Regions from separate parts of the Bowmanella yangjiangensis genome, predicted to be linked through region 2. Evidence: predicted binding sites of a transcription regulator. Region 2 holds the regulator's gene; each other region holds the start of a gene.
What was found. The regulator LexA, encoded in region 2, represses DNA repair genes until DNA is damaged. The targets are predictions, from matches to a motif close to TACTGTATNNNNATACAGTA.

Region 1: recA (recombinase RecA) is a predicted target of LexA. The motif match lies at 3,781-3,800, and genes of this name have one in related genera.
Region 3: uvrD (DNA helicase II) is a predicted target of LexA. The motif match lies at 5,129-5,148, and genes of this name have one in related genera.

What each region holds. Positions count from the first base shown of each region.
Region 1 is NZ_JAHDJU010000002.1:1,358,287-1,368,804, reverse strand. Features, by position in the region: gene metA (homoserine O-acetyltransferase MetA) at 1-520, opposite strand, end outside; gene KJY73_RS15260 (MDR family MFS transporter) at 835-2,049, shown strand; gene KJY73_RS15255 (DUF1287 domain-containing protein) at 2,046-2,639, shown strand; gene recA (recombinase RecA) at 2,698-3,729, opposite strand; gene KJY73_RS15245 (hypothetical protein) at 3,957-4,946, shown strand; gene pncC (nicotinamide-nucleotide amidase) at 4,967-5,455, opposite strand; gene mutS (DNA mismatch repair protein MutS) at 5,491-8,091, shown strand; gene KJY73_RS15230 (CTP synthase) at 8,303-9,934, shown strand; gene eno (phosphopyruvate hydratase) at 10,010-10,518, shown strand, end outside.
Region 2 is NZ_JAHDJU010000004.1:29,772-40,289, forward strand. Features, by position in the region: gene tdh (L-threonine 3-dehydrogenase) at 1-19, shown strand, start outside; gene glpE (thiosulfate sulfurtransferase GlpE) at 21-341, shown strand; gene glpG (rhomboid family intramembrane serine protease GlpG) at 346-1,179, shown strand; gene KJY73_RS19665 (flagellar basal body-associated protein FliL) at 1,207-1,554, opposite strand; gene KJY73_RS19670 (chorismate--pyruvate lyase family protein) at 1,761-2,318, shown strand; gene ubiA (4-hydroxybenzoate octaprenyltransferase) at 2,365-3,180, shown strand; gene plsB (glycerol-3-phosphate 1-O-acyltransferase PlsB) at 3,169-5,619, opposite strand; gene lexA (transcriptional repressor LexA) at 5,795-6,421, shown strand; gene tnpA (IS200/IS605 family transposase) at 6,592-7,035, shown strand; gene coxB (cytochrome c oxidase subunit II) at 7,514-8,620, shown strand; gene ctaD (cytochrome c oxidase subunit I) at 8,631-10,220, shown strand; gene KJY73_RS19705 (cytochrome c oxidase assembly protein) at 10,224-10,518, shown strand, end outside.
Region 3 is NZ_JAHDJU010000002.1:210,674-221,191, reverse strand. Features, by position in the region: gene KJY73_RS10520 (marine proteobacterial sortase target protein) at 1-287, opposite strand, end outside; gene KJY73_RS10515 (murein transglycosylase domain-containing protein) at 423-1,679, opposite strand; gene rarD (EamA family transporter RarD) at 1,976-2,893, shown strand; gene uvrD (DNA helicase II) at 2,914-5,085, opposite strand; gene KJY73_RS10500 ((2Fe-2S)-binding protein) at 5,250-5,714, shown strand; gene KJY73_RS10495 (xanthine dehydrogenase family protein molybdopterin-binding subunit) at 5,717-7,876, shown strand; gene KJY73_RS10490 (YkgJ family cysteine cluster protein) at 8,053-8,655, shown strand; gene KJY73_RS10485 (HAD-IA family hydrolase) at 8,652-9,368, opposite strand; gene xerC (tyrosine recombinase XerC) at 9,365-10,258, opposite strand; gene KJY73_RS10475 (DUF484 family protein) at 10,262-10,518, opposite strand, start outside.

The sequences.
Region 1 (10,518 bases), on a different contig from region 2:
CGTTGACCTGATGACTGAATACGCCAGACAATTTATGCTCGCGTAAGCGGCGGTCGATACCAAAATAATGATACATAGCAGCATGGGCTGCCCAGCATAAAAACAGTGTGGATTGCACATGTCGGCGAGCCCAATCGAGCACAGTTTGCATCTTATCCCAGTACTTCACCGCCTCGTAATCCAGCAGCGCAAGCGGCGCACCTGTCACAATCAAACCATCATATTTCTTATTAGCGATATCATCGAACTGGTGGTAGAACGCGTCCATATGCGCCTTAGGGGTATTTTTCGGCGCTTCATTATCGATGCGAATCAGGTCCACGTTGATCTGCAGCGGCGTGTTGGACAACAGCCGCAGCAACTGAATTTCGGTTTCAATTTTGTTCGGCATCAGATTGAGGATCCCCACTTCCAAGGGGCGAATATCCTGATTGGCTGCGCGTTCCATTCCCATCACAAAGATGTTCTCTTCACCTAATACATCCTGTGCGGGCAAATCATTGGGAATACGAATTGGCATAGCAGTCCTCCGAACTAGTGAACAAGTAGCCTTAAGCTGGCTATGTAGGGCATCTTGCCAAGACGTCTGGAAATGTCAACCTCTTTACGTCTAGACGTCCAAATGATTTTTATGTGGAATGGAAAGCTCTCTCTACAGTGATGTTTTAGAACAGCTACGCCAGATGAAAAGCTTTTCCAAAAACGCCTTTCAAGAGCACATTATCTATATATAGCCATCACAAAAAGATCTAATCTTAGCGCTTCAAAAAACGTCGTAAAAACGCTAGGTTAGCCGTCTCTTCCTGGCATTGTACAAGACCTATGAACTGGCAGTTGGCAAGACAATTCCCATCGCTGGTATGGGTTATGATCCTCGGCGTATTTTTCTCCCGTGGCACCTTTTTTATGGTGTGGCCCTTTATGGCCATCATGCTCTACCAAAAGTTTGCCTTAAACGAATGGCAGATAGGCCTGACAATGACAATATCGGCGGTTTCTGCGGTACTGGTTGGCTTTTATGCCGGCGCGCTGACCGACAGATTAGGCCGCAAAACCATGCTACTTAGCGCCGGGGTATTAGCCATTTTGGCTTTCAGTTTGCTCGCCATTGCAGACCAGGTGATCTTATATGCTCTCTGCATGGCTTTGTGCGCCATCAGCCGGGAGATTTGGGAGCCGCCTGCCAAGGCCCTGATCAGCGATATGCTGCCCGAAGCCGATATGCGCGAAACGGCTTTTCAGTTGCGTTACTTTTCCATTAACGTCGGTGCCGCCGTTTTCCCCCTGGCTGGCGTATGGATGGGCTTTGCCGGTCAGCAACACACCTTTTTTGCCGTCGCAGCAGTTTACCTGCTGTTGCTGTGGGCGGTGTGGTGGGCATTTCGCCGTCCTTCTTCTCCCAAAGGACAGAACATCAGCCGTATTCCATTCAAGCAAATCTTACGGGTCCTGAGTCAGGACAAGTTGTTTTTATTACTGGTTCTGGCAAATACCCTGGTCGCTTTTGTGTTTGCCCATCTGGACTCATCCCTGGTGCAGTATCTGAGCCGCGAAGGCCTGGATAATGTGGTGCAACTGGTGGGTACCCTAATTTTTACCAATGGCATGACCATTGTGTGCTTTCAGTTTGTGATGGTGCGCCTGATGCAAAAGCGCAGCCTGGTGCATCGTGTTCAGGTGGGTATGGTGCTACTGACCTTGTCACAGCTGGGCTTTGCCCTTAACCCCATCGATTGGTACTGGGGCTGGATTGTCGCCACTTTCCTGTTAAGTTTGGGGGAATGTATTTTATTCCCCACCATGAATATCCAGATTGACCGCATTGCACCTGCCAATATGCGCGGCGTTTATTATGGCGCGGCGTCTTTGTATTCCATCGGCTTTGCCCTCGCACCTTATATCGGCGGTCTGTTGCTAAAGGCTTATGGCGGCCCCAGCTTGTTTTTCTTCACCAGCCTTTGCTGTCTGGTCGTGTTTGCGCTATATCAGCAAATGCGCTTTGCCACACGTCCAGCTCTGGCAACCGAACCAGTGGAGCAAGAAGGATGAAGGGATACCTCAGCATGCTGCTCAGCAGCATCTTAGTCTTTGCCAATAGCCTGCAAGCACAGCCTGATGCGCTGGTAAAAGCCGCTCAAGCCCGCACACTATTGGATATACGTTATGACGGCAGTTATCACAAACTGGCCTATCCGGGGGGCGATGTGCCGGACAATATCGGGGTTTGTACCGATTTGGTGATCCGCAGCTATCGTACCCTGGGCGTCGACCTTCAGCAGTTAGTCCATGAGGATATCAGGCAACACTTCTCACTTTACCCCTCAAAACGCATTTGGGGCCTGAGCAAGCCTGACCGCAATATAGATCACCGGCGCGTGCCCAACCTGCAGGTGTTTTTGGGCCGATATGGGCAGTCGCTGCCGCTTACCCAGCAAACCGAGGCATTTTTGGCCGGAGATATCGTCACCTGGATGTTACCGGGTAATCTGCCGCATATTGGGATTGTCAGTGATAAAAGCGCACCAGACGGCACGCCGCTGGTATTACACAATATCGGCGCGGGGCCCGTGGAAGATAACAGCCTGCTTCGCTATCCCATCCCAGGTCATTACCGATACCCGGCTGCGACAGAGCAATAAACCACAGACATAAAAAAGCCCGCGATGGCGGGCTTTTTTGCTGACAAGGTGCAGAAGTTTACAGTACTTCCTCTGATACACCTTCTTCGGCTTTAACGGTTTTAGCCAAGAGCAGTTTGTCACGCAGCTGCTTCTCAATCGCCTCAGCCATTTCCGGTTTGTCTTTTAAGAACTTCACCGCATTGGCTTTACCCTGACCGATACGCTCACCATTGTAGCTGTACCAGGCCCCGGCTTTTTCCACAAACTTGTGTAGTACGCCCATGTCCACCAGCTCAGCTTCTTTGCTGATCCCTTCGCCGTACATAATATTAAATTCGGCCTGTTTAAAGGGTGGGGCCACTTTGTTCTTCACCACTTTAACGCGGGTTTCACTGCCCACTACTTCGTCGCCTTCTTTCACCGCACCGATACGGCGGATATCCAGACGAACCGAGGCATAGAATTTCAGCGCGTTACCACCCGTAGTGGTCTCGGGGTTACCGAACATCACACCAATTTTCATACGAATTTGGTTAATGAAGATACATAGAGTGTTGGAGCGTTTGATATTACCGGTCAGCTTACGCAGCGCCTGAGACATTAAACGCGCCTGCAGACCAACGTGGGAGTCACCCATTTCGCCTTCAATTTCAGCTTTAGGGGTCAGTGCCGCCACCGAGTCGACCACCACCACATCGACTGCGCCAGAACGCACCAGCATGTCACAGATTTCCAGGGCCTGCTCACCGGTATCCGGCTGAGACACCAGCAGCTCTTCCACATTCACTCCGAGCTTACCAGCATAAACAGGATCTAACGCGTGTTCAGCATCCACGAAGGCACAGGTTTTACCCATTTTTTGCGCCTGGGCTATCACTTGCAGTGTCAGCGTGGTTTTACCTGATGATTCAGGACCATAAATTTCCACCACACGGCCACAAGGCAAACCGCCAATACCTAAGGCAACATCTACGCTCAGTGAGCCGGTGGAAATTGCTTCAATGTCCATGGCCTGGTTATCACCCAGACGCATAATGGCACCTTTACCAAACTGTTTCTCGATTTGTCCCAGGGCAGCCGACAGGGCCCTGGCTTTATTATCTTCCATTGGTCGCTCCTTACTTGAGCTAGTGATGTTGATCAGGATATGGGGCAAGTATACTGTATAACCATACAGTTTCAAGTACCCAAAAAGACTTTATAGCTAAACGGCGACAACTGAAGTAGAACCACCGTCACTGAGTAACAAATAGATACAACTCAAACCAAATGCTGCCCTACACTTGAACGAGCTCAATGGGGAGCCATATCTTAAATATGGAAATATGCCGACGTATGAAAAGGTTTCACAAGTTCGCAATCTGCACTTTTCATGTCCTTCTTCTCTTAGCTCTATTCAACCGAACAGTATATGGAGAAGAACTTTCAGTTAAGGAATTTTGTAAAAGTTCCGGTCAGAAGTCTTTGAGAGATCTATCCCCTCTTATGGATGAGATAGATAAAAAAAGTCAGGAAACTAGAATTTTAGCCAATGGACTAACGGTCAATATAGATCTTAGGCCCGATTATTATTCCGCTTTGTTTGAGGACTGTATACAGAGAAAGAAAGCGGAGCTTCTCACTAACGATGAAACAGAAGCAACAGCTCAGCTTAGTGCGTTGATGAAGAAAATAAACTTTTACTCCCCTAGCCAGGAAAGCCTAAATTTCCAGTTAGATCTTGAAGTTGCCAATCGTCAAAGAATGCTGTCATCTGGTTTAGCGTTATCTGATGCGCAAAGAATCAACATTGAGTATCTCTTTGAGGCCTATGTCCAAAAAAGACTTTTCGCAAAAGCCGAAGATCTTCGTATTCAATTTCCTGAGATTGAGTTTCCTAAACTCCCAACACTAAATATCCGCAGCGACATGACAGTTCAACTACTTCAGGTAAATGACTCGGCATCGGAACTCAATGCCATAACTTTTGACTGGCACAAAATAGATATTGTTGTAGTGGCTTCTCCCTTATGCTCACCGTCCCGACGATTTAGCGCCTGGTTGTTGGAGAATACGGAGTATCTAGATTTTTTTAAGAAGCATTCAACTTGGATCTTACCAGCAACAGGTCGCCTTTGGCTTAAAGAAGTACTCAATGCCAATAAGCAATATCCCATTCCATACTATCTGGTAAACCAGCCAGAAGACTGGCCGTCGATTAGTTCCTGGTCGACACCAACACTGTACTTTTTTAAACAAAAAGAACTTGTCGGCCAGCTAGTTGGTTGGCCCCAGGAGGGCCAACAACAAAAATTAGAAACTATGATTAGCTTGCTTAAAAAATAAAAACTAATCAATGCAGTTCATCAACGAATATGCACAACCGCCTGTTGCAGGGCAAAATCAATGGCCTGCTCTCGCACTTGCTGGCGGTCACCTTCAAAGCGCTGATGTACACTGACCACCTTATCTGCCAGGGCAATACCAAACCATACCGTGCCCACCGGTTTTTGCGGGCTGCCGCCATCCGGGCCGGCGATGCCACTCACCGCAATGGCTATATCTGCCTTTGCGGCCTTAAGCGCACCTTGTGCCATCTCTTCCACGGTTTGTGCAGAGACCGCACCATGTACAACAAGTGTGTCGTGATGCACCCCGAGTAAACGCTCTTTAACGTCATTCGAGTAAGTAATAAAGCCCTGTTCGAACCAGCCAGAACTTCCAGATATGCTGGTAATGGCGTATCCTATGCCCCCTCCGGTGCAGGATTCGGCGCAGGTAATAGTCCAGCCCTTTTGCTTTAGGGCGTCGCCTAGCTGCTCGGCCAGACGCAGGTTAGTATCTGTCGTCATCATTCCTTACTCCGACAATAAACAAGAATAGCGTCATTATGCCCTCTGATAAATTTGCCTCGCAAGCCGGTCTTTTCGATGAACAGCAACTCGCTCAGCACACGCCCATGATGCAGCAGTACCTGCGGATCAAATCTGAGCATCCGAATATTCTGCTGTTTTACCGGATGGGAGACTTTTACGAACTTTTCTATGACGACGCCAAAAAGGCCGCGCAGTTACTGGATATATCCCTGACTGCTCGGGGCAAATCCGGGGGTGATCCCATTCCTATGGCGGGGGTTCCCTACCATGCGGTAGAGGGCTATCTGGCTAAGCTGGTTAAGCTCGGCCAGTCGGTGGCTATTTGCGAACAGGTGGGCGACCCGGCCACCAGTAAAGGGCCGGTCGAGCGCAAAGTGGCGCGCATTGTCACGCCGGGCACTATTACTGATGAAGCCTTGCTGGATGACAGACGGGATAACCTCTTGGCGGCAATCTGGCAAGGTAAGGAAGGCTTTGGCTATGCCACACTGGAATTATCCAGTGGGCGCTTTAGTTTATCCGAGCTTAAAAATGAAGAAGCGCTGCTTGCCGAGCTGCAACGCACTCAGCCCGCCGAGCTGCTTTATCCCGAAGGCATGGCAGCCCTGCAATTAATTGAACAGCGCCGCGGACTGCGCCGTCGTCCCGAGTGGGAATTTGACCTGCAAACTGCTATTACCCAGCTTAACCAGCAATTCGGCACCCGCGAGTTAAGTGGTTTTGGCGTGGATAAAGCCGAGTTGGGTCTGTGTGCTGCCGGCTGCGTGATTCAGTATGTAAAAGACACCCAGCGTGCCGCCCTGCCACATATTCGTGCCATTCGTCTGGAAACCCAAAGTGATACCGTACAGATGGACGCCGCCACCAGACGCAATCTAGAGCTGACCCAGAATCTGGCCGGCACCTTGGACAACACTCTGGCCTCAGTATTGGATAAAACAAGCACCGCCATGGGTAGCCGTTTGCTGCAGCGCTGGTTGCACCGCCCCCTTACCGATATTCAGGCGCTTACACGCCGCCAGGACAGTATTGCCGCACTGCTGGATGCCGACCTGCAGGAACTGCGTGATTATTTAAAACAAGTGGGCGATATCGAACGGGTATTGGGCCGTTTGGCTCTGCGTAGCGCCAGGCCCAGGGATTTTGCCAGACTGCGTCAGGCCTTTGGTCAATTGCCGGCCATTCGCAGTTTCCTGACCACCCTGAATTGTTCGCCGCTGCACAGCTTGTCATGCGAAATCAATGAGTTCCCCGAGCTGCTGGATCTGCTGGAACGGGCGATTATCGACAACCCGCCGGTATTGATTCGCGATGGCGGCGTAATTGCCCCTGGCTACCATGCTGAGCTGGACGAACTGCGCGCGTTGTCCAAAGGCGCCACGGATTACCTGGTACGATTGGAAGAGCGGGAAAAACAACGCACCGATATTCCGACCCTGAAGGTGGGTTTTAATAAAGTGCATGGCTACTATATTGAAGTCAGCCGCGGCTATGCCGATCTTGTCCCGGCAGAATATGTACGCCGCCAGACCCTAAAGAACAATGAACGTTACATCATTCCCGAGCTTAAGGAATACGAAGATAAAGTGCTGACCAGTCAGGGCCGCGCCCTGGCGCTGGAAAAACAGCTATATGACGCCCTGTTTGATGCCCTGCTGCCTCAACTGTTTGAATTGCAGCTAAGTGGGGCGGCACTGGCCGAACTGGATGTGCTGTGTAATCTGGCAGACTGTGCTCAGTTGTATGACTATCACAGGCCCGAGTTCAGTTCAGAGCCAGGCATTCAGTATGACCGCGGCCGTCACCCGGTGGTCGAACAGGTATTGACCGAGCCTTTTATTGCCAACCCCTTGGCCCTTGGCCATAAACGTCGCATGCTGATTATTACCGGCCCAAATATGGGCGGTAAATCTACCTATATGCGTCAGACCGCGCTGATTGCGTTAATGGCCAGCATAGGCAGTTTTGTACCAGCGGAAAACGCCAAAATCGGCCCTATCGACCGTATATTTACCCGTATCGGCGCCTCTGACGATCTGGCCTCAGGCCGTTCTACTTTTATGGTGGAGATGACCGAAACTGCCAATATTCTCAACAACGCCACCGCAAACAGCCTGGTGCTGATGGACGAAATTGGTCGCGGCACTAGTACCTATGACGGTTTATCCCTGGCCTGGGCCACGGCCTGCTATCTGGCCGAGCAGCTCAGTGCTTTTACCCTCTTTGCCACCCACTATTTTGAAATGACGCAGCTGGCCGAGACCATGGAATCACTGGCGAATGTGCATCTGGATGCAGTGGAGCATGAGGACGGTATCAGCTTTATGCACGCCGTGCAGGAAGGTGCAGCCGACCGCAGTTATGGCATACAGGTAGCGATGCTGGCCGGTGTGCCGCGCCCGGTTATTCAGGCCGCCAGACAAAAGTTGTTAGAACTTGAGCAGAGCGATAATCGTCCCACCGGGTCGACATCAAGCCCGGCGGCCAGTCAGTTGGATTTTATTCAGTTGGATGACCCACTACGTAAAGCCTTAAAAGGTCTGAATCCTGACGAGCTTAGCCCCCGTCAGGCCCTGGACGCCTTGTATAGCCTTAAGCGTCTAAGCCAGGACTAGACAAGCCTTTAGGGGCTTGCCGTTTGGCAATGCCCCTTCGCACAGAAATTGCTCGCCGATGACGCTTTTAGATTGAGAGATAAGCGGTATTTGCGTATACTACTTTCCCGTCCTGATAAGAATTCCACTCGCACCCCGACAAACCACTTTTGGTGGTGTGTTTTGCGTTGTGGTACGGATTTCCGATTAACTCCCAAGTCTTAGGTTTCGCATGACAAACTATATTTTCGTGACGGGTGGTGTGGTTTCATCACTAGGTAAAGGTATTGCAGCCGCTTCACTGGCCGCCATTCTGGAGGCGCGCGGGCTGAAAGTCACCATGCTGAAACTGGATCCCTATATCAACGTGGATCCCGGCACCATGAGTCCTATCCAGCACGGTGAAGTATTCGTCACCGATGATGGCGCAGAAACCGATTTGGATTTGGGTCACTACGAGCGTTTTATCCGCACCCGTATGACCAGCCGCAACAACTTCACTACCGGTCGTGTGTATGAAGAAGTGATCAAGCGTGAGCGCCGCGGCGACTACCTGGGTGCCACCATTCAGGTTATTCCTCACATCACCAATGAAATTAAGCGCCGCGTTATCGAAGGCGCCGAAGGGGTTGATGTGGCCATCGTTGAAATCGGTGGTACGGTGGGCGATATCGAATCCCAGCCGTTTTTGGAAGCCATTCGTCAATTAGGTACAGAAATTGGCCGTGAACGCGCCATGTATATGCACCTGACACTGGTTCCCTACATGGCCGCTTCGGGTGAAGTAAAAACCAAACCAACCCAGCATTCAGTTAAAGAGCTGCGCAGCATTGGCATTCAGCCGGATATTCTGGTTTGTCGTTCAGAAGCCCAGTTACCGGCGAACGAGCGCTCCAAGATTGCCCTGTTTACCAATGTGGCCGACAAAGCCGTTATCAGCTTAAAAGACGTAGACAGTATTTACCGTATCCCGGCCATGCTGAAATCTCAGGGCCTGGATGAACTGGTGGTAAAACGCTTCGGCCTGAGCTGCCCGGAAGCCGATCTGTCCGAGTGGGAACAAGTGCTGTATGCAGAGTCCAATCCTAATGGTGAAGTGACTATTGGTATGGTCGGCAAATACGTTGCCCTGCCAGATGCATACAAGTCGGTTAACGAAGCTCTGAAACACGCTGGCCTGAAAAACCGCTTGAGCGTTAACATTCAGTATATCGACTCTCAGGATATTGAAAGCAAAGGTACTGACCTGTTGGCCGGTTTGGATGCCATTTTGGTACCTGGCGGCTTCGGTGAACGTGGTATTGAAGGCAAGATTGCCGCAGCACGCTACGCCCGAGAAAACAAAGTCCCTTACCTGGGCATCTGTCTGGGTATGCAAGTCGCTGTGATTGAATATGCCCGTAACGTGGCAGGCCTTGAAAATGCCAACAGTACCGAGTTTGATCCCAGCACACCTAACCCTGTGGTAGGTCTAATTACCGAGTGGCTGGACGCCGACGGTAGCGTGGAAACCCGTACTGAGCGTTCTGATATGGGTGGTACCATGCGACTGGGCAGCCAGTTGTGCCATTTGATCAAAGGCAGTAAAGTGCATGCCATGTACGGCAGTGAAGCCATTTACGAGCGTCACCGCCACAGATACGAAGTAAACAACAACCTGCGTCCACAAATTGAGGCAGCGGGTCTGAAAGTGACGGGACTGTCTACCGACAAACGCTTAGTCGAAATCATCGAAATAGATGATCATCCATGGTTTGTTGCCGGTCAGTTCCACCCTGAGTTCAACTCTACCCCGCGCGATGGTCACCCCTTGTTTGAAGGTTTTGTGGCAGCCGCCGGGCAACATCATAAAAGCAATAATTGATGGGCGTAGCGCGCTACGCCTGAGCGAATAATGTCGCCCGGTTGGGCGACGTATCTTTCATATTCAGAGGCAACAATGTCACAAATCAGCAAGATTATCGGTCGCGAAGTTATGGATTCTCGCGGCAACCCCACTGTCGAAGCAGACGTTTACCTGACCAGCGGTGCCTGGGGACGTGCCTGCGCACCCAGCGGTGCCAGCACAGGTTCTCGTGAAGCCCTTGAGCTGCGCGACGGTGATAAAAGCCGTTATTTAGGTAAAGGTGTACTGAAAGCCGTTGCCGCCGTCAACAATGACATCCAGGCAGCCCTGTTGGGTAAAGACAGCCATGACCAGCAAGCTATCGACGCTGTTATGATTGCGCTGGACGGCACAGAAAACAAAGAAAAGTTGGGCGCCAATGCCATTCTGGCCGTGTCTCTGGCGAATGCCAAAGCCGCCGCCATGGATAAAAACATCCCACTTTACCAGCATATTGCCGAGCTAAATGGCACCCCAGGTCAGTACAGCATGCCTGTACCTATGATGAATATCATCAACGGTGGTGAGCACGCCGACAACAACGTAGATATTCAGGAATTTAT
Region 2 (10,518 bases):
TGTTTTGAGTTGGTCATAAGATGCAAAATTTTGCCCATATCCAGGCCGAAACCGCACAGCAAATGCTGAGCGATGACAAGGCAACACTGGTCGACATTCGCGATGCTAATTCTTTTCAGGCTGCGCATATTGAAGGTGCCACTCACTTGTCAAATGAGTCGCTTAGCCAGTTTATGGCGGCGACAGACAAGGCGCGACCAGTGATTGTTTGTTGCTACCATGGCATTAGCAGCCAACAGGCAGCTCAATTTCTGGTACAGCAAGGCTATCAGCAGGTGTACAGCCTGGATGGTGGTTTTGAAGGGTGGCGCCGTGCTTACCCTTATGTGAGCCAAGGGTAGCCGCTTGCAACTGATCGCCTTCAGCCAGGAAGCGCCAGCACAGTTGCTGGCGAACTACCTGAATCAGCAGGGTATTGCGGTGCATTACCGTCATACCGACGAAGAGCATCCGCATAGCCTGGTGTTAGTCGATGAAAGTCAATGGGAGGCGGCCAGGCTCATCACCCAGGACTTTATTCGTGACCCGCGTCAGGCCAAATACCAGCAGGCCGCCTGGCAGCAGGGCGAGGCCGTGCAGCTGCAGCCAGTGGCACGGCAAATGTCACCGCAATTGCAGATGCTGTTGAAAAGTCCGGTAACCATACTGGTATTGGTGGCGTGCTTGCTTGTCTATCTGGGCAGCTTGATGGGCTGGTTTGGGCCAATACAATACTGGCTGTCCTTTCAATCCCCTGCGTTGCTAAGTGAAAACCATCAGTGGTGGCGGTTACTTGGGCCGGCGTTTTTGCATTTCTCCACCATGCATATTGTGTTTAACCTGCTGTGGTGGGCGATGCTGGGTAGTCAGATTGAGAGCAAATTCGGCAGTGTAAATCTGCTGTTGATTTTTGTGCTCACGGCGTTGTTATCTAATTACGCACAATTTCTGCACACCGGCCCAAGTTTTGGTGGCTTGTCCGGGGTAGTCTACGGTGTTATGGGTTTTGTTTGGTGGTGTGGATGGCTGCGACCTCAGTGGGGGCTGAGTTTGTCCAAACCCTTAGTGGGATTTATCTTGTTCTGGCTGGTGCTGGGCTATGCCGATTTGCTGTGGGTAAGTGTTGCCAATACGGCACATACTGTTGGGCTGGTGAGTGGCTGCTTATTGGCTTTAGGCTATTCAAAAATCAGACGCTAGGCTTGCCGAGCAAGCCTGCGTATTCACTTAACCCTGATAAAGATACTTAGTGAATATAACGTCCTTGATCATTTCTGAGCCAGTTTCCTGTTTCATTAGCTGACGTAGTTTTTGCAAGCAATCCCGGCGAATTTCTTCCCTACCGGTCAGCGACTTCACTTTTTCTTCTGGCTGGCGACCAAAAATATCGATAGTGGTGGCCCTTAACAGAGGGGCGTGATGCTCGGCGGCTTCAAGAAATGACGCGTCTTCCAACATTAATTCAACAGTTACCCGTACATAGCCTAGATTGCGGCTGCTATTGCTCACGTAGTTGGTGACGATATCCGGCTCCAGGCCGAAATAGGCGTAAGCAGCATGAGACTTCGGTGCCATTATCAAAAGCGGCACAATAATCAGCAATGCATAACATCTTTTGAACATAAGTAGTTGCTTCCAGCGAGTCTCTAGTTGTTTGTATTTTATCAGTAAAATCTTGCTAATCGACAGCCTGACACAGGTATTTTCTGAGACCGGCAGATTTGCCGCTGTCTAAGCGCACAGGTATCATGGTTTCTTTATCGTCTTATCTGCAACGCATCTTGAATTTATCCACCCATTTTCCTTTTACACTGGATACGCGCTGGGAACAGCCGGACACTTTGTCTATACCTGATTTTCATTTGAAAAATTGGTTATTGGACACCAGCTCGCTGACGGAGCGTTTACAAAGTCATTGCAGACAGTTCAGGGTACAACTGCTTGGTCAAGCGGTGGCTCCATTACTGGCCAATGAGAAGTGCCAGATGCAGGGCGTGCCTTGTGAAGTCAGAGAAGTGTTGCTCTGTGCTGAAGATCAGCCTTGGGTATTTGCGCGCTCGCTGCTGCCCGTTTCTTTGGTTCTGGAGGGGATGCAGGAGTTAGCGCACTTGGGGGAGCAATCATTGGGCAAAGTCCTGTTCAACCGAAGTGATTGTGTGCGAGAACCTTTTGAAATAACGCGCATTCCGGTTGGACATAATTTGCTTCAAATGTTGCAACTAGACAGTCGCCATGACCTATGGGGGCGACGCTCACGCTTTCGCTATCGCCACTGGCATATGATGGTGGCGGAAATTTTCCTGCCGGGCAGTCCGGCCTATAAACAGTTTGGAGGCTAGGGTGCTGAGTCAGGACAAATTAGGCGCCTATGCGAGGCTAGCCCGCATGGATAAACCCATCGGTACCTATTTGTTGTTGTGGCCCACCTGGTGGGCACTTTGGATGTCGGTGCAGGGCACACCCGATTGGTCTTTGTTGATTATTTTCAGCCTGGGCGTGTTTTTAATGCGCTCGGCAGGATGTGTCATTAATGACTATGCTGACCGTCATGTTGATGGGGAAGTGAAACGCACCGCACAACGCCCCCTGGTCAGTGGTCAACTCAGTGAGAAAGAAGCTTTGGGCTTTTTTGCCCTGCTAGTTTCGATGTCATTTTTGCTGGTTTTACTATTGAACTGGCAGACTATCCTGCTGTCGTTTGCGGCGTTAGCATTGGCTGCCAGCTATCCCTTTATGAAGCGTTATACTAATCTGCCGCAATTTGTTTTGGGGGCCGCATTTAGCTGGGCTATCCCCATGGCCTTTATGGCCAGTCTTGAAACCTTGCCTTGGTGGTGCTGGTGGCTGTTTGTGGCCAACCTGCTGTGGACGGTGGCGTACGATACCATGTACGCCATGGTGGATAGGGATGATGACTTGCGTATTGGGGTAAAGTCGACCGCCATTTTGTTCGGACGCCATGACAAGCTGATTATCGGCTTATTGCAGTTGGCTACACTGGCTATTCTTGCCTGGCTTGGTGATTACCTGTCACTTGGTATTTGGTACTTTGCTGGGTGGGTAGTCGCGCTGCTGTTGTCCGGCTACCAACAATGGTTGATAGCCGGACGCGAGCGAGATGCGTGTTTTCGTGCCTTTTTGAACAATCACTATGTGGGGATGGCACTGACCCTGGGATTAATTCTGGATTTAAGTTTCTAAATGGTGCAACTGGTGTAAGGTTTGCACTATGCCTGAACTAACCAGTGACAAAACCAGCTCTTTGAGCGCAGCACTTTGCGCAGTATGTTGCAGGCCACCTTCTTCACTGGCTTTGACCAAGCCGTTATCTTTCAACGCGTTGACGAAACTGGCAAATACACCTTTGTCGTAAAATTCAGGCGCATGGATTCCGTTGACCGCACTCAGGTGCTCGGCCAGATCCCGGCTTTGCTTTTCCAGGCTGGCACGCGCGATAGACTGCTCTTTTTCAAGTAGAGTCAGCACTATGGCATAGCGTTGCAGTGTTTGCTGCAGTGTTTGATTGAGGATGTTCAATGTCACATAAGCTGCACTGGTGCGAACTGGCTGCATATAGTTGCCATCCTGTTCTACGACTAACCCTATTGATACCATCTGACTTAAAAGCTGGCGAGAATAGACTAATGCTTCGTCCTGGGACATGTGCATAAACAGCTCGCGTTTCAGCATGGGATAAATAGCCTTGATATAGGCCTCCAGACGAGCCGCTGTTGTGGAATGTTCCGAGAGGATGGCGGCTGCAATCAGGCCGGGCAGGGCAAATAAGTGGAGTATATTGTTACGGTAGTAAGTTTGGGTAATAGCGCGGTAGCTATCCAGCGAAATCACCTTACCAAAGGTATCTTCCTGAATTGTAAATTTCTTCAAGGCCAGCGTTTGCGCTAACAGCTGGCTGCCACTTAACTCCGGAATATTACTCTGTGCGCTGTAGGGGGCTTTTCTCAGCATGGTGAGTAACAGCTCCAGACTATCAATAAGATCCTTTTCTGCCATGGCATGATTATCGGCTGCGAGCAACGTCATAGAGCATAGGGCCATGCCGTTTAGGGCAGCGGCCTGGTTGATACGACACATTACTTGGTTGGCCAAATGGTTAACTGTGGGGGTTAGCCAGCTGGGTTTTCGCTCTGGATCTGATTGTGCGTCCTGACGCCAATCCGGTACACGTTTGTCCAGATAATTGTTCAGTTGGATAGGCTCACCAAAACTGAGGAAACCATGCCCATAGTTTTTTAGCTTCTTGATGGCTGTAAATACCTGACCAAAAGATTCTTTCTGTTTGTTGCTGCCTTTCAGCTCGCTCAGGTAGCTACCCAACTCCATGACATTCTCATAGCCAAGATAGACAGGTACCAGACTCACTGGGCGTTTAACGCCTTTGAGCAGGGCTTGCAGAGTCATGGCCAGCATGCCGGTTTTTGGTGTAAGCAAACGGCCGGTGCGACTGCGCCCGCCTTCCGGGTAATATTTGACCGGAACACCCCGGTTAAACAAGAACTCAAGATATTCACGAAAGACCGCGGTGTAGAGCTTGTTTCCGGCAAAACTGCGGCGCAGGAAGAAGGCGCCCGCACGACGGAATATCCCCCCAACCGGCCAGAAGTTCAGATTGATGCCGGCTGCAATATGGGGTGTGGCTAGACCCTCATGGTAGATAACATAGGTAAGCAGCAGGTAGTCCATATGGCTGCGGTGACAGGGCACATAGATAATTTCGTGGCCGTTTTGCGCCAGCTCGCGGATACGTGCCGCGTTATGTACTTCGATACCGTTATAAATTTTGTTCCAGACTCGGGTGAGCAGGCGATCGCCCAGACGGATGGTACCCTCACGGTAGTCAGCGGCAATTTCTTTCAGATACTTTTCGGCTTGCTGTTTGGCTTGCTCGGCACTGATCTTCTTACTTTGTTGTTCTTCAGCGATGGCTTCTTTAACGGCACTGGCACCCAGAATCGCATAGTTCAATTGCTGGCGATCTATGCTTTGAGGCCCCGTCATGGATTGAATTCGGCGATGGAAGTGAGTACGGGCAACGCGAGTTAACTTATGCGCGATAATTTCGTCGGTGCCTTTCTCCTGAGCCATACGTTGGGACGATACCGCTCGACTGAAATACACAAAGTTGTCACGGCCGAGAAATAACACAATGAACAATTTACGCAACCAGCTTGGGGAGGCTCTATCTGCTAACAAGTCAGCCCAGCCTGGCTTGGATTTTTCCGGAGCACGACCCCAGAAAATAGAAGCTGGCACAATTTGTACATCCAGCTCGGGGTTATCCCGCTGCATTTTTAGTATGTCAACAAAGTGCTGGGCGATTTTAATACTCTGTATCTTACGGCTAATTAACCCTTGTGGCTCTTCCAGACAAAGGTGCGCATGGAAGGGCTTGCCATCCAGGAATACTGGCTGCAGAGGATCTGGAAGTCCGCTTTGTTCGGTGGCTTTTTGCAGTGCAATCAAGTCGGTGGCTGAGTGCGTATGCAGCAGATAAATGATGGGCTTATCCCGATTGATACCCAGCTCTTGATGAATATCAGCTGGAATGCTTTTGGTTTTGACCAGTAAGCGGGTTGGGTATTTAAACAGGCTCAGCAGCAACTTGTGCAACCAGAACATCGTGACGGATCCTCAGCTAAAAGTGCGCGAAGCATAGCATTTTCGTGCCTGATTGTCCTTTTCCCGGGCGCTGTTGGTGACAATCTTGCGTTCACATGGGCAAAAGGCTCATGGGAGTTGCTATCCTTGTGTAACTGGATATACTGACAGTAAAACTGTATGGAAAAACAGGCTTATGCGTCCATTAACTCCCAGGCAGGAAGAAGTTCTGCAACTGATAAAAGACACCATGGCTCACACTGGCATGCCACCCACCCGGGCGGAAATTGCCAAACAGCTGGGGTTTCGTTCAGCCAATGCGGCTGAAGAACATCTTAAAGCCTTGTCGCGCAAAGGGGTTATAGACATCCTGCCAGGCACATCCCGAGGCATAAAGCTGAATATTCCATTGGATGCTCAGGAACTGGATGAAGGGCTGCCGTTAATTGGGCGGGTTGCCGCTGGCGAGCCTATACTGGCGCAGCAGCATGTGGAAACTCACTACAAGGTGGATCCTGATCTGTTTAAACCTAAGGCGGATTTTCTGCTTAGGGTTAACGGCATGAGTATGAAAGATATCGGCATTATGGATGGTGATTTATTGGCGGTGCACCGAACCTTGGATGTACATAACGGCCAGGTTGTGGTGGCCAGGGTTGATGATGAGGTGACAGTGAAACGTATTGAGCGGCGAGGTCGTAGCGAAATACTGTTGCATGCAGAAAACGAGGAATTCGCACCGATCAAAGTTGATTTGGCCACTCAGCCTTTTTCTATTGAAGGTATAGCCGTGGGTGTGATTCGCAACAGTGACTGGATGTAAGTCAAAAAACACCGACTTCCTCACAACCCGGCAATCGCCGGGTTTTTTATTGTCAGTCTTAAACCACCTCCTATGGAGGTGGTGATCGTCCAGTCGGGGCTGTGCCCGTAGAGTGCTCATGCTAGATACTGACTTTTGTTTGTTACCAGCAAATAAAAGGAGTAAATAGCATGAGCCGATATGAATCCGCCTCACACGTATTCTATCGTTGTCAGTATCACATCGTGTGGACGCCGAAGTATAGATACAAGATTTTGAAAGGTCAGGTAGGCAAAGAGCTTTACCGAAGTATCTATGTCTTTTGCAGCATGAAAAAGTGTGTGGTGGTTGAACTGAATTTTCAAGTTGACCATGTTCACTTGGCGGTGAGAACGCCACCGAGTTTAAGCGTGTCAGAGTTGATGGGGACATTAAAAGGTCGAACAGCCATCAGATTGTTCAACAAATTCCCTTATCTGCGGAAGAAGAAATTGTGGGGAAACCATTTTTGGCAAAGAGGATACTTTGTCGATTCGGTAGGTGCTAACGAAGACATCATTCGCCGTTATGTGAAGTATCAGGATAAACAAGCCAAAGAGGAAGAGGAGCGTCAACAGCACTTAGCACTTTCTTGAGTAGAAAGGCACCCTTCTAGGGTGCCCTTAAGCAAAGCCACCTGCTATGCAGGTGGATTTTTACATCCAAAGATGCTGCGAAACCGGAGGTCAGAGCGCTGCGATATCCAATGGTGGTTCAGTTACTTTTGTAGATTTATTTAACTATTTACCATTCCTTCCTGCTAAACGCCTATTGGCAGGCAGACAAGCTACTAATACCGCCTCATCTTATAAAAATTTCCAGAAATTAACGAGTTAGCTTTTACCCCTGAAGCTGCCACCTTTGTTTAAAAAATAACCGCTTGACCGTTAATTAGTCAGAAATCACTGGACGGGAAGTAACCAGTTGGGTAATTCTTGTACTGCCTTTAACAAAAAAATAACAATAGGGTGTCATTTTATATCCAGCGACACCTTTTTGTTCCGACAGTTTGCTGGCGGAATTTTTACGTTTTGACAGAGGAGACGTCACGTGGCCAGAGGTTTGTTGACCGCAATGCTTGCGACCTTGCTGAGTGTCGGCGCTATGGCGCAGCCCTCCCAGCTAAATTTGCGCAAAGGGGTTACCGATATCAGTTCGCAGGTCTACGACCTGCATATGACCATTTTCTATATTTGCGTTGTGATTGGCATTGTGGTGTTTGGTGCCATGTTTATTGCGCTGATTTTTCACCGCAAATCCCGTGGGGTGAAGCCAGCTAATTTCCACGAAAGTGTAAAGGTGGAAGTGGCGTGGACCGTGGTGCCTTTTCTAATTCTTATCGCTATCGCAGTACCCGCAGCGAATACTCTGATTGCTATGGAAGACACCAGCAAAGCCGACGTGACAGTGTTGGTAACCGGGTCACAATGGAAGTGGCACTACAAGTACATGGAAAACGACGTTGAGTATTACTCTGTGTTGGCCACTCAGCCCGAGCAAATTCGTAACAAATTCAATAAAGGTGAAAACTACCTCCTTGAAGTAGATAAACCATTGGTGATCCCTACCGACAAAAAAGTACGTTTTTTGGTGACCTCCGATGATGTTATTCATTCCTGGTGGGTACCAGATTTTGCGGTGAAAAAAGACGCTAACCCCGGCTTTATTAACGAAGCCTGGACCAGGGTTAATCAACCTGGCATCTATCGTGGTCAGTGCGCGGAACTGTGCGGTAAAGATCACGGTTTTATGCCGGTCGTGGTTGTCGCCAAAGCCCCTGCTGAGTATGACGCCTGGATTGCTGAGCAGGAAGCAATTCAGCGTAAAGCCAAAGAGGAAGAGCAGAAACTCTTGGCCATGAATATGGACATGACAGAGTTGATGGATCTTGGTGGAAAGGTTTACCAAAGCAGCTGCGCTGCCTGTCATATGCCCAACGGCGAAGGTTTACCTGGTGTGTTTCCTGGCTTGAAAGGCAGCCCTATTGCGTTAGGTGATATGACGAAACACATTGATGTTGTGGTGCATGGGGTTTCAGGTACTGCTATGCAATCTTTTGGCAAGCAATTAAGTCTGAAGGAACTGGCTGCTGTTATTACCTTTGAGCGCAACGCATGGGGCAATAACACAGGTGATACTGTGCAAGCCAAAGACGTTAACGCTGTCCTGACAGGCAAATAGGAGAATTATGATGAGCACTGCAGCAGAACACCTGCATCACGACGAACATCATGACCATAAGCCATCCGGTATCAAGCGTTGGCTATATACGACTAACCATAAAGACATAGGCACCCTGTACCTGTGGTTTGCCTTTATCATGTTCCTGATTGGCGGCGCCATGGCTATGGTGATCCGCGCCGAGCTGTTCCAACCCGGTTTGCAGTTGGTGGACCCCAACTTTTTCAATCAAATGACCACAGTGCACGGCCTGATTATGGTCTTTGGTGCGGTTATGCCAGCGTTTACCGGTCTGGCCAACTGGATGGTGCCCTTGATGATAGGCGCACCGGATATGGCCCTGCCACGGATGAACAACTGGAGTTTCTGGATCCTGCCTTTTGCATTCCTGATCCTGTTGTCCTCCTTGTTTCTTGAAGGTGGTGGTCCCAACTTTGGTTGGACCTTCTACGCACCGCTGTCCACCACTTACAGCAATGACAGTACCGCGTTGTTTGTTTTCTCTGTGCATATTATGGGTGCCTCTTCAATCATGGGCGCCATTAACGTTATCGTGACCATCTTCAACATGCGCGCGCCGGGTATGACATGGATGAAGATGCCGCTGTTTGTGTGGACCTGGCTGATCACGGCTTTCTTGTTAATCGCGGTTATGCCGGTTTTGGCCGGTGCGGTAACCATGGTCTTGACAGATAAGTTCTTCGGTACCAGCTTCTTTAACGCTGCCGGTGGTGGTGACCCAGTGCTGTTCCAGCATATTTTCTGGTTCTTCGGTCACCCCGAGGTATACATCATGATTCTGCCGGCGTTTGGAATTATCTCGCAGATTGTGCCGACCTTCTCACGCAAGCCGCTGTTTGGTTATGCCTCCATGGTTTATGCCACTGCATCCATCGCGCTGCTGTCTTTCATCGTTTGGGCGCACCATATGTTTACCACCGGGATGCCGGTCGCTGCTGAACTGTTCTTTATGTTCGCCACTATGCTGATCTCCGTGCCGACCGGTGTAAAAGTCTTTAACTGGGTGGCCACCATGTGGCGAGGGGCGATAACGTTTGAGATCCCCATGCTGTTTGCCTTGGCCTTCATTGTGCTGTTTACCATAGGTGGTTTCTCTGGGCTGATGCTGGCGATTACGCCAGTCGACTTCCAGTACCATGATACCTATTTCGTGGTAGCGCATTTCCACTACGTCTTAGTTACTGGCGCGGTATTCTCGATCATGGCGGCGGTTTACTATTGGCTGCCTAAATGGTGCGGAAAAATGTACGACCTGGGGCTGGCAAAGTGGCATTTCTGGTGCTCGCTGATTTCGGTCAATGTGCTGTTTTTCCCCATGCACTTTGTAGGTTTGGCCGGGATGCCAAGACGTATTCCCGACTATGCCTTGCAGTTTGCTGATTTCAACAAGTGGATCAGTATCGGTGGCTTTGCCTTTGGTCTGTCACAGCTTATTTTCCTGGCTCTGTTGATCAAAGCCTGTCGTAAGCAAGGCGAGCCGGCTACCGACAGAGTGTGGGAAGGTGCGGAAGGCCTGGAGTGGGAGATACCCTCACCGGCGCCATACCACACCTTTGAGACTCCTCCAGTGGTGAAATAATTTATGGCGCAGACTCCTCCAAACAACAGTCGATTAGTTATTAAGCTGGTAGCTGTTGTGTTGGGCATGTTTGGTTTTGGTTTTGCACTGGTGCCTTTGTATGACGTTTTTTGTGACATCACAGGTATTAACGGCAAAACCAACCCTTTCGCTGCTACTTATGAAGTTCAGGACATAGACACCAGTCGCACTATAACGGTGGAGTTTATTACCCGGACTAATACTGGCATGCCCTGGGAGTTTGCAGCCCGTACCCGTCAAGTGCAAGTGCACCCTGGTGAATTAAAGACGGTGGAGT
Region 3 (10,518 bases), on a different contig from region 2:
CGCTCTCCCAGCTTGAGTGTCATAGCATAAACCGCGCTTTCATCCGGTAACGGAAATACATAACGGCCATTCACCGCGAACGGGTTGTCGTTACGAAAGTGCTGCACCACCTTGACCTGATTGATCAAGCCCACCGCCTGCATGCTGACCTCAGTGTTCAACATCAACCCTGGCGCCACAGACACCCCTTGTTGATTGAAAAGCTCCAGCCTGGCTGTTTGTGCCCATGCCGTTGACGCTCCCAAGCAGGCCACCAGCACCATTATGCTGCGCAGTAAAACCCCCATTTGCCTTCTCCATCCTGTTTGCCATTAACTGAGTACTCAGATTTCAGCAAAGGCTTATGGCAAAAATGGCGGGCAATAGGGGCAATCCGCTGAACAATAGTGGCGAAAATATGGCAAGGCGCAGTTTCACTGAGCCTACTTGCCGGGTGCAATAAACTGCTTACGGTAATCAACCACCTTTCCTAAGTAATGACGTGTTTCTTCGTATGGGAGCTCGCGCCGCAACGTCTCATAAACCTGGGTGGGCGTCTGACTATTAATTTGCTGCAAAGCGGCTTGGCGCTTTCCACCAAAGGCTTTGAATACGTTTCCTGCCCCGGTGTTATAGGCAGAAATGACACAATACTCGCGCGATACCTGGTTTTGCACCTGCGCCAGATGTTGGTAGGTGAGGATATGTAAGTAAGCCGCCCCGAGTTCAATGTTATTGCCTGCGTTAAACAGGAAGTCCTTGCTCGGCTGGCTGTCTTGGCCATGCACCAGTTTATAGGCATCTCTACCGCCGCTTGAAGGCACTAACTGCATCAACCCATAAGCCGGTACCGCACTAACTGCAAAAGGATTGAAATTGCTTTCAGCCCGGATCATGGCATAAATCAGATTGGCGCTGATTTGGTACTTCTCAGCATAACGCGCCACCAGCGGGCTGTATTTTCTAGCCTGCTCGTGACTGAAATTATTGATCAACGAAAACTGCACATAAGTGGCTTGCCTGACAGCGCCGTCATCCAGCCTAAGCTCTCTCTGCTGACGCTTGTTGTGCAGTAAATAATTGGCAAACTGTTCCGCAGAATCAGCATTATCAACCGTCTTCCCCTGAGCATCTAAAACCAATCCTGCCAGGTAGGGCGAGTGTGCACTCGATAGCGTTACGGTTTTATCGCTAAATAAGTCCACAGCGCGAGGGTCATCTGGGGTAAGTAGCGTAGTAACAATGGCATTTAACAAACTCTTATCCGCTTCCGTTTGATCCAGCGTTTCCACCAGGATTTCACCCTTGTCAAAATCCACTATGGCGCGACTAAGATAGTTTTGGGTGTACTTGACGTATTGCTTCTGGGTAGCCACACGCAACTCGGCCTTGCCCCATTGCTGGCCGACGTTGCTGCGGAACAGTGCCAGTAACTGCTTGAAGTCAGCTTTCACCTGATCCATGTCACGTAAGATGGCTTCCGGATCATCTTTGTAACGCTCAGCCCGTTGCCCCAGATTATCCTGCAAGGCTTTACCAGGAGAATCACTGGCGGCGATGTCCGTGACGGTTCTGACCGTACTGCTTTTTACTGCAGACATAACCTTGCTGACTTCCTTCACCGAACCTTCGAATGTTGACTGACAACTGACCAGCATCAGGAACAAAGGCCCAAGCAAACATATTTTGACAAACTTCATCTCGGCAACTCTTCTATCTGTGGGCTAATTCCCCGTTTGGCACAAAATGGCAATGTCTTTATCTGAATTACTGCACCTCCAGACACTGCCAATTTTCAAGGCCGCCAGTGTTTCAATTTTGCCCGGCAAAAAGTAGTAGTCGCCTGACCGCTTAATAAAAAATTAAGTAATTCATAACCTTCCGTGTAGCTAGAAGCGAGGTTGAACTGAAATATGCACCCGTAAGACGCAGGGGATTTGCCACTGATGGCGGAATCACGGAAAATAGCCTGTCACCCTCCCAGCCAAGATATCCGATGACCGACCGTTCTGCGCAAACCGGTGTGCTGCTAGCTATTGCGGCTTACACCATGTGGGGCATAGCCCCTATGTACTTCAAGCTGCTGCTTGACGTACCGGCTCCCGATATTCTGTTGCACCGCATTGTCTGGTCGATGCTGATCCTGCTGGTGTTGGTCTTGGCGTTGGGGCAATTACCCAAAGTACGTCAAGCAATAGGTAACCCCAAGGTGATGAAAGTTTTGCTTATCTCGGGCCTGTTGCTGGGCGGTAACTGGCTGCTGTTTATCTGGGCTATCAATAATGACCATCTGCTGGATGCCAGCCTGGGGTATTACATTAACCCCTTGCTAAATGTGGCATTGGGGCGGATTTTTCTTGGTGAGCGACTGCGCAAACTGCAAAAGTATGCGGTAGCCCTGGCATTATCCGGCGTGGTGATTCTGGTGGTGTCTTTCGGCCAGGTACCCTGGATTGCCCTGGCACTGGCGGGCAGCTTTGGTATTTATGGGTTGCTACGTAAGCAGGTAGCGGTAGACTCGCTGCCCGGCCTGATGCTGGAAACCCTGCTGATGATGCCCTTTGCTATCGCTTATTGGATTTGGCTGGCCAGCCCGGCCAGTAATATGTTCGCCAATAGCTGGGATATGAACAGCATACTGATCTGTGCAGGTATCGTCACCACCGCGCCGCTGCTGTGTTTTACCGCCGCAGCCAGACGTATCATGTACTCCACTTTGGGCTTTTTTCAGTACATTGGGCCAAGCATTATGTTTGTGCTGGCGGTGTTTTTGTACAACGAGCCACTGCATCAGGAAAGGCTGATGACCTTTGCGCTGGTCTGGGCCGGCCTGGCATTATTCAGCTTTGATTCTTACCGGCATTTTCGCAACAACCGCAAAGCCATGAAGCAAAAACTGGTGAGCCAGGAATAAGGCTTTTCCAACACGCCGGCTTAAGCCGGCGTGAGTCTGGCGTAAGCTAATACCAGCCATTTGCTGCCCACATCGCTGAAATTCACTTGCACCCTGGCATGTTCGCCCGAACCTTCGTAATTCAGCACCGTGCCTTCGCCAAATTTAGGATGCAACACCCGCTGCCCCAATTGAAAACCTGTGCTTTCAAAGGCCATATGTGAGGTGGCCGGGGTAAAGCGGTTTTGCACCGGCCGGGATACCTGGGTGGCACGCAGGCGAATCTCTTCGATGCAGTCAGATGGGATCTCGCGAATAAAACGCGATGGGGTATGGTATTTGTCCTGACCGTAGAGGCGGCGGCTTTCCGCGTAAGTGATATACAGCTTCTGCATGGCGCGGGTCATTCCCACATAGCAAAGCCGACGCTCTTCCTCTAAACGCCCCGGTTCTTCGTTGCTCATCTGGCTGGGGAACATGCCTTCTTCCACCCCGGCAATCACCACCAGTGGAAATTCCAGGCCTTTGGCACTGTGCATGGTCATCATCTGCACCGCATCCTGATGGCTGTCGGCTTGGGTTTCCCCGGCTTCCAACGAGGCATGGGCCAAAAAGGCCGACAACGGCGTCATACTTTCGGCTTCATCCGGGGCGACAAACTGCTTACAAGCCGTCACCAATTCTTCCAGGTTCTCAATTCGAGCCTGGGCCTTTTCGCCTTTTTCGGCCTGGTACATGGCGTACAGACCCGAGGCTTTAATGGCTACGTCGGCCTGCTGTTCCAGGGCCAGACCGGGCAACTCTTCCTGTAGCTTAAGCACCAGATCCACAAAGCCCTGCAAAGCATTGGCGGCACGGCCGGACAAACGTTTTTCCCGCAGCATCAGTAAGGCCGCTTGCCACATGGACTGCTCGGTGGCCCTGGCCACTTCACGTACCTGTTCCAAAGTTCGCTCACCTATACCGCGGGCTGGGGTATTCACCACCCGCTCAAACGCTGCATCATCCAGCGGCTGGTTGGCCATACGCAAATAGCCCAGCGCATCTTTGATTTCCTGGCGCTCGAAGAAGCGCAAACCGCCATAAATGCGATAAGCCAGGCCTTCATGCAGCATGCCTTCTTCCAGCACACGCGACTGGGCGTTGTTGCGATAAAGTACCGCGCAGTCACTTAAGGCGCCGCCTTTCTCCTGCCAGCTACGAATTTGCGACACAATAAAACGGGCTTCATCCAATTCATTAAAACCGGCATACAGTGAAATGGGCTCCCCTTCGCTGCCTTCGGTCCAGAGTTCTTTACCCAGACGTCCGCTATTGTTTTCTATCACTGTGTTGGCAGCTTTGAGGATCTTGCCGGTAGAACGGTAGTTCTGCTCAAGTCGAATGGTGGTGGCACCGTCAAAGTCGCGCAGAAAATGCTGGATGTTATCCACGTTGGCGCCGCGCCAGCCGTAGATAGACTGGTCATCATCACCCACAATCATCATGTTGTTGGTAGGGCAAGCCAGCAGGCGCAACCAGGCGTATTGGATGTTGTTGGTATCCTGAAACTCGTCCACCAGAATGGCGCGAAAACGCTGCTGATAATGTTGCAAAATACGCGGATGATTCACCCACAGCTCATGCGCACGCAGCAGCAGTTCGGCGAAATCAATTAAACCGGCCCGGTCACAAGTGTCTTGATAAACCTGATAAATCTCACGCATCTTGGTTTGCGACGGGTCGCCATGAGTTTCAATGTGCTGAGGACGCAAACCTTCGTCTTTATTGCCGTTGATATACCACTGAATGGATTTAGGCGACCAATGCTTCTCATCCAGATTCATGCTTTTCAACACCCGGCGGATCAAACGATGCTGATCATCAGAATCCAGGATCTGAAAGTTTTCAGGTAAACCGGCTTCCTGATAATGAGTGCGCAATAATCTGTGCGCCAAGCCATGGAAAGTGCCAATCCACATGCCCTGCAAAGAGGAACGCATCAGGCTTTCTACCCGCGAACGCATTTCTCTGGCGGCTTTATTGGTAAAGGTCACGGCCAGAATGCCAAAGGGCGAAATCCCCTCTACATCCATCAACCAGGCCATACGATGCACCAGTACCCGGGTTTTACCGCTGCCTGCACCGGCCAACACCAGCATGTCACTAGGCGGCGCGGCTACCGCTTGACGTTGTTTGTCGTTCAGGGAGTCGAGTAAGGCTGATACATCCATCGTTTTAACGCGCAAATCTGAGATGGCGCCAGTATACCAGCCATACTGTATTTTTATACATTCATCTTGCTTGGTATTTAGTAACAAAATAAACACAATTAATGTTCTTTTTTTGAACATCCTCGGATACGCTTTACGCTTCATAACGTTGCGGAGCTTTTTACATGATCAGCTTTACCTTAAATGGAACCCAAAGGCAGTATCAGGGTGACCCCAATCAACCACTTCTCTGGTATGTAAGAGATGAGCTGAATTTAACCGGCAGCAAATTCGGCTGTGGTGTGGCCCAATGCGGGGCTTGTACCATGCATGTTAATGGTCAGCCGGTGCGCGCTTGCAGCACACCTATGGCGGCCGTGCAAAATGCCAGCATCACCACAATAGAAGGTTTGGACAGCGTTGCTGGTAAAGCCATTCAGCATGCCTGGCAACGCCTTGATGTGGTGCAATGTGGCTACTGTCAGTCTGGGCAGATCATGTCGGCCACGGCCCTACTGCAAAACAATCCCAGCCCATCTGATCAGGATATTGATCAAGCCATGCAGGGCAACCTATGCCGCTGTGCCACCTACCACCGTATTCGCCAGGCCATTCACCAGGCCGCAGACGATCTGGCCAAGGAGGTATAGTGATGAAGTCTCTCAACTCAACATCGATGGACCGCCGTCAGTTTCTTAAGGTCACCAGTTTGGCGGGCGTAGGTTTTGCCATAGGACCGATTGCTTTTGCCAATGCTGCTGGCCAGGACAAGCATGAAAGCCTGGGCAATTTTGTCCGCATCAGCAAAGACAATCTGGTCACAGTGGTCATTAAACACCTGGATAAAGGCCAAGGTGTAACGACCGGTCTCACCGCCATTGTAGCGGAAGAATTGGATGCGGATTGGCAGCAAATGCGCTGGGAATTCGCGCCGGCCGATGCAGAGCGCTACAACAACCTGTTCTTTGGCAAATTCCAGGGCACAGGCGGATCCACGTCGGTTGCCAACTCCTGGATGCAGCTTCGTCAGGCCGGTGCTGCAGCACGCGCCATGTTGGTTGATGCTGCTGCCAAAGTGTGGGGCGAGGACGCCGCGTCACTGCGCACCCAAGCTGGCAAAGTCATTAATGCCTCAGGTAAGCAGCTCAGTTATGGTGAACTCGCCGAGCTGGCTGGTACCCAGCCCATTCCTGCCGAGCCCGTGCTGAAAACCCCGGATCAGTTCCGTATTATTGGTCAGCATATTCCGCGCATCGACAGCCCGGAGAAAACCACAGGAAAGGCCATATACACTATTGATGTGCGACGGCCAGGCATGCTGCATGCCGTAGTATTGCATGCCCCTAAATTTGGCGCGGTGCTGAAAACGGTGGATGACAGTGCCGCCAAAAAAGTCCCGGGTGTAAAAGCCGTAATCCGTATTGAACGGGGCGTTGCGGTGCTGGCTACCAGCCACTGGAGTGCCCTGCAGGGTCGCAATGCCTTACAGGCCCAGTGGGACGAAAGCCAAGCGGAAACACGCAGCTCCTCAACCTTATGGGATGAATACCGAGCGCTGTTGGCTAAACCCGGCCATGTAGTGCGCGAGGACGGTGATGCAGACAAAGCGTTAGCCAACAGCAATAACAAACTATCCCTGACCTTTGAATTACCTTTTTTGGCACACGCCACCATGGAACCTCTGAATTGTGTGGTGGAGCTTGGTGACAACCAGTGCCAGATCTGGACTGGCTCACAAATGCCGACCGTAGATAAAATGGTGGCTGCTCAAATTGTCGGGCTGCCTCCTGAGCAGTTGCAAATTCATACCCAGCTGGCGGGCGGCAGTTTTGGCCGCCGTGCCAGTCCCAATGCCGACTATGTAGCCGAAGCCTGCATGATTGCCAAAGCCATCAATGGCAGTGCGCCAGTCAGTCTGCAATGGAGCCGGGAAGACGATATGCAAGCCGGTTATTATCGCCCCATGGCCTTGCATCAGTTTCACGCCGCACTGGACGACGATGGCAAGCCCACCGCCTGGCATCAGCGGGTGGTCAGTCAGTCAATAATGCGGGGCACTCCTTTTGAGGCTGTGGTGCAGGGCCCCATTGACCCGACCATAGTGGAAGGCGGTTCGACCTTACCTTATGCCATTGCCAATCTGAAAGTAGACGCCCATGAACATAAAAGTGGCATTCCCACTTTGTGGTGGCGCTCGGTAGGCCACAGCCATAATGCCTACGTGACCGAGGTCTTTATGGACGAAGTGGCAAGACTGGGAGGACAAGATCCGCTGGCCCTGCGTTTAGCCCTACTGGCCAAGCACCCTCGTCATGCTGGTGTGTTAAAACTGGCAGCCGAAAAGGCTGGATGGGGGAAAGCCTTGCCAGACAATCAGGCCATGGGCCTGGCGGTACACGAGTCCTTCAATAGTTTTGTCGCTCAGGTGGCCTTGGTGACTATGCATCAGGATGGCACCTACAAGGTCAATAAAATAGTCTGCGCTGTGGATTGTGGTATAGCCATTACCCCGGATGTGATTAAAGCACAGATGGAAGGTGGCATAGGCTACGGTCTGGGCGCAGCCATGGGCGAGGCCATCACGGTTAAAGAGGGGGCGGTGGAACAGAATAACTTCTATGACTATCTGCCCATGCGCATCCAGCATATGCCAGACATAGAAGTTCATATCCTAGCTTCCGACCAAGCCCCTACAGGGGTCGGCGAACCAGGCCTGCCTCCTGCGGCACCTGCGGTGGCTAATGCCCTGCGTAAATTTTTAAAAGGCCCGTTAACCAAACTACCTTTCGGTACTAAGTTAGATTTAGCCTGAACACTACCGGCATACCGGGGCTGAAAAATATTTTTTTCAGCCCCTCTTGTCGACCTATCAGCCGCCCGCATAGAATCTGCCGTTGGCGTTTTACGGCGACACCTTCAGTGTGTTGTCTGCCAGGTCAAACTGCCCACCTTTTTTGATTGTTACTGTCATTTTTTTGCGGAGTCTATATGCAAAGACTGCGGGATCTATCGCGTCTTGTTGAGGCTGTGTATGGCGAACTCGATCATACCTTTGGCACTTATCAACGAAACTCAGGGCTGACCTGTCGGCCAGGCTGCGGCGCTTGCTGCAATAATCCGGAGATTGATGCCACGGCCCTGGAAATGTTGCCGTTGGCCCTGGAAATATACGACCAGGGCAAAGCGGAGCAAATGCTGGACGAACTTGCGGCCTATTCCGGCTTTAACTGCTTCCATTATGTTCGCCACTCACTGGATGCAACACAGGGGCAGTGTGGGGTATATCAGCATCGCCCGGCCATTTGCCGCATGTTTGGTGCTGCCGCAGTGAGAAATAAGCAAGCCGGGATGCGCTTGTCCGTGTGCAAAACCATTAAGGAAGACAAGGAACATCCTTATCAACAAGCGCTTATCACTATGCTTAGCGAACCAGCCCCCAGTATTGCCGCAGGCAAGGACAGGGTCAGAAGCCTGGACTACGAACTGGGCAAGCGGGATCTGCCGATTAATCAGGCGCTCAAAGTGGCATTGGAAAGGGTATTGTTTGTCGCCTATTACAGCGGTTTTGAACAAAGCGAAGAAGTGGCTTAGATCAACTGCAGTAACTCGTTCAGGTCCTGCAACTGCACATGCGGCAATAACAAGGCAGGTTCTTGTGTAAGCCGCATGGTGCGGTTAGCCGCATACCAGGCAGATTGGTATCCGGCTTGCAACGCGCCAAGCACATCATTGTATAGGTTATCACCTATATGCAGGATATCTTGGGGCACTAAACCAAGCCGTCTTGCCGCCAGTTCAAACATTGCACCCTGGGGTTTCATAGGTTGTGTGAGGCTGGCGTGCAAGCTGAATTGGAAATAGTTGGCGATGCCTATCTTATTTAAATCCACATTGCCGTTGGTAATCGCCACCAAGGGTAATTTGGTCGCTAAGGCGGCGAGTAAAGAACATATATTCTTATCTACTTTAAACTGGCTACGCTTGTTATAAAAATCGTCAAAGGTGGCGACTATGACCTGTTCAAGTTCGCTACCAGTATAGCCACATTGCATCAGCCCGCGACGCAGCTCCACCCGCCTCAGTTCTCCCATATCGTTATGCAACTCGGGCTGCTCTGCCAGAGCCTGCCATTTAATAGTTCGCCAAAAGGCCAGATCAGTTGCCCGCGTAGCTGCATAATGCAGATGCAAAAAGTCCAGCATGCCTTGTTCAGCTTTTTGCAATATAGGTCTGTTGTCGTAGAGGGTGTCATCCAGATCAAAGGTCAATGCCAGTGGACGCTGAAAGGAACGGTAAAAGATCATTTGTTCTTCTTTGCTCTTGGATGGGCTCCGTCATATACCTGAGCCAGATGCTGAAAGTCGAGATGCGTATAAACCTGGGTAGTAGACAAATTGGCATGACCCAATAGCTCCTGTACACCGCGCAGGTCGCCGCTGGACTCAAGCAGATGGGTCGCAAAGGAGTGACGCAGTTTATGCGGGTGAACAGGCTGTGCCATACCCTGGCGCTGCGCCCATAACCGCATTCGTTTGGCAATTTGCCGTGACGTAATACGCTGACGTTGCATGCTGACAAACAGCGCCGTTTCATCAGGCGGTGCCAACTGGCCACGAACTTTCAGCCAAGCATCCAGACTTTGTTTGGCTTGCCTTCCAATTGGCAACTGGCGTTGCTTACTGCCCTTACCCAACACCCGCAGCTCGCGTTCACGGACGTCCAACAGATTCAAACCTGTGAGTTCGGCCAGACGCAACCCGCAGCCATAGGTCAGCTCTAACATGGCTTTATCACGAATCGCCAGAAGGTCATCACCTGGTTCAAAGTCGAGAAAACTGGCCATTTCGTCCACATGCAGCTGCTTAGGCAACGGCTTGCCACGTTTTGGCGCCTGAACGCCACTGGCAGGATTAAGTGTCAGCACCCGCATATGCACGAGATACTGACAGAAGGTGCGCAAGGCCGACAAACGCAAGGCAATAGAACTGGCGCTCAGACGCTGTACACGGGCTTTGTTTAATACGTTGCGGATATGCTCGGTTTGCAGCTGTGACCAGTCATCAATAGGCAGGATTTCTGCCACCTGCTGCAGCTGGCGACTGTAATTTTCCAGGGTTTTTGGGGACAGATTTCGCTCATAGCGCAAATGGGCCAGAAAAGTATCCAGCCGCTGTTCAAGGGCTGGCTTGAGCATGGGTTAATACTCCGCCAGCTGCGGAACAACCAGGGTTAAAAACTTCTGCAACTGCGTGATCAACAAGGTATCCATGCCGGGGTGAAAGTGGTGTCCTTCATTACTGCCAATAGCTAGCAGGCCCATCTCGCCACGTTCACCAATCAGCATCATGGCGACCGATTCAATGCGCTTTTCGCCGAACAACAGCGTCTGCTCCTGCTGACTTAGCCGTCCCAGATAGTAAATGCCGTGATTAAAACGCTTATCCAGCAACAGAC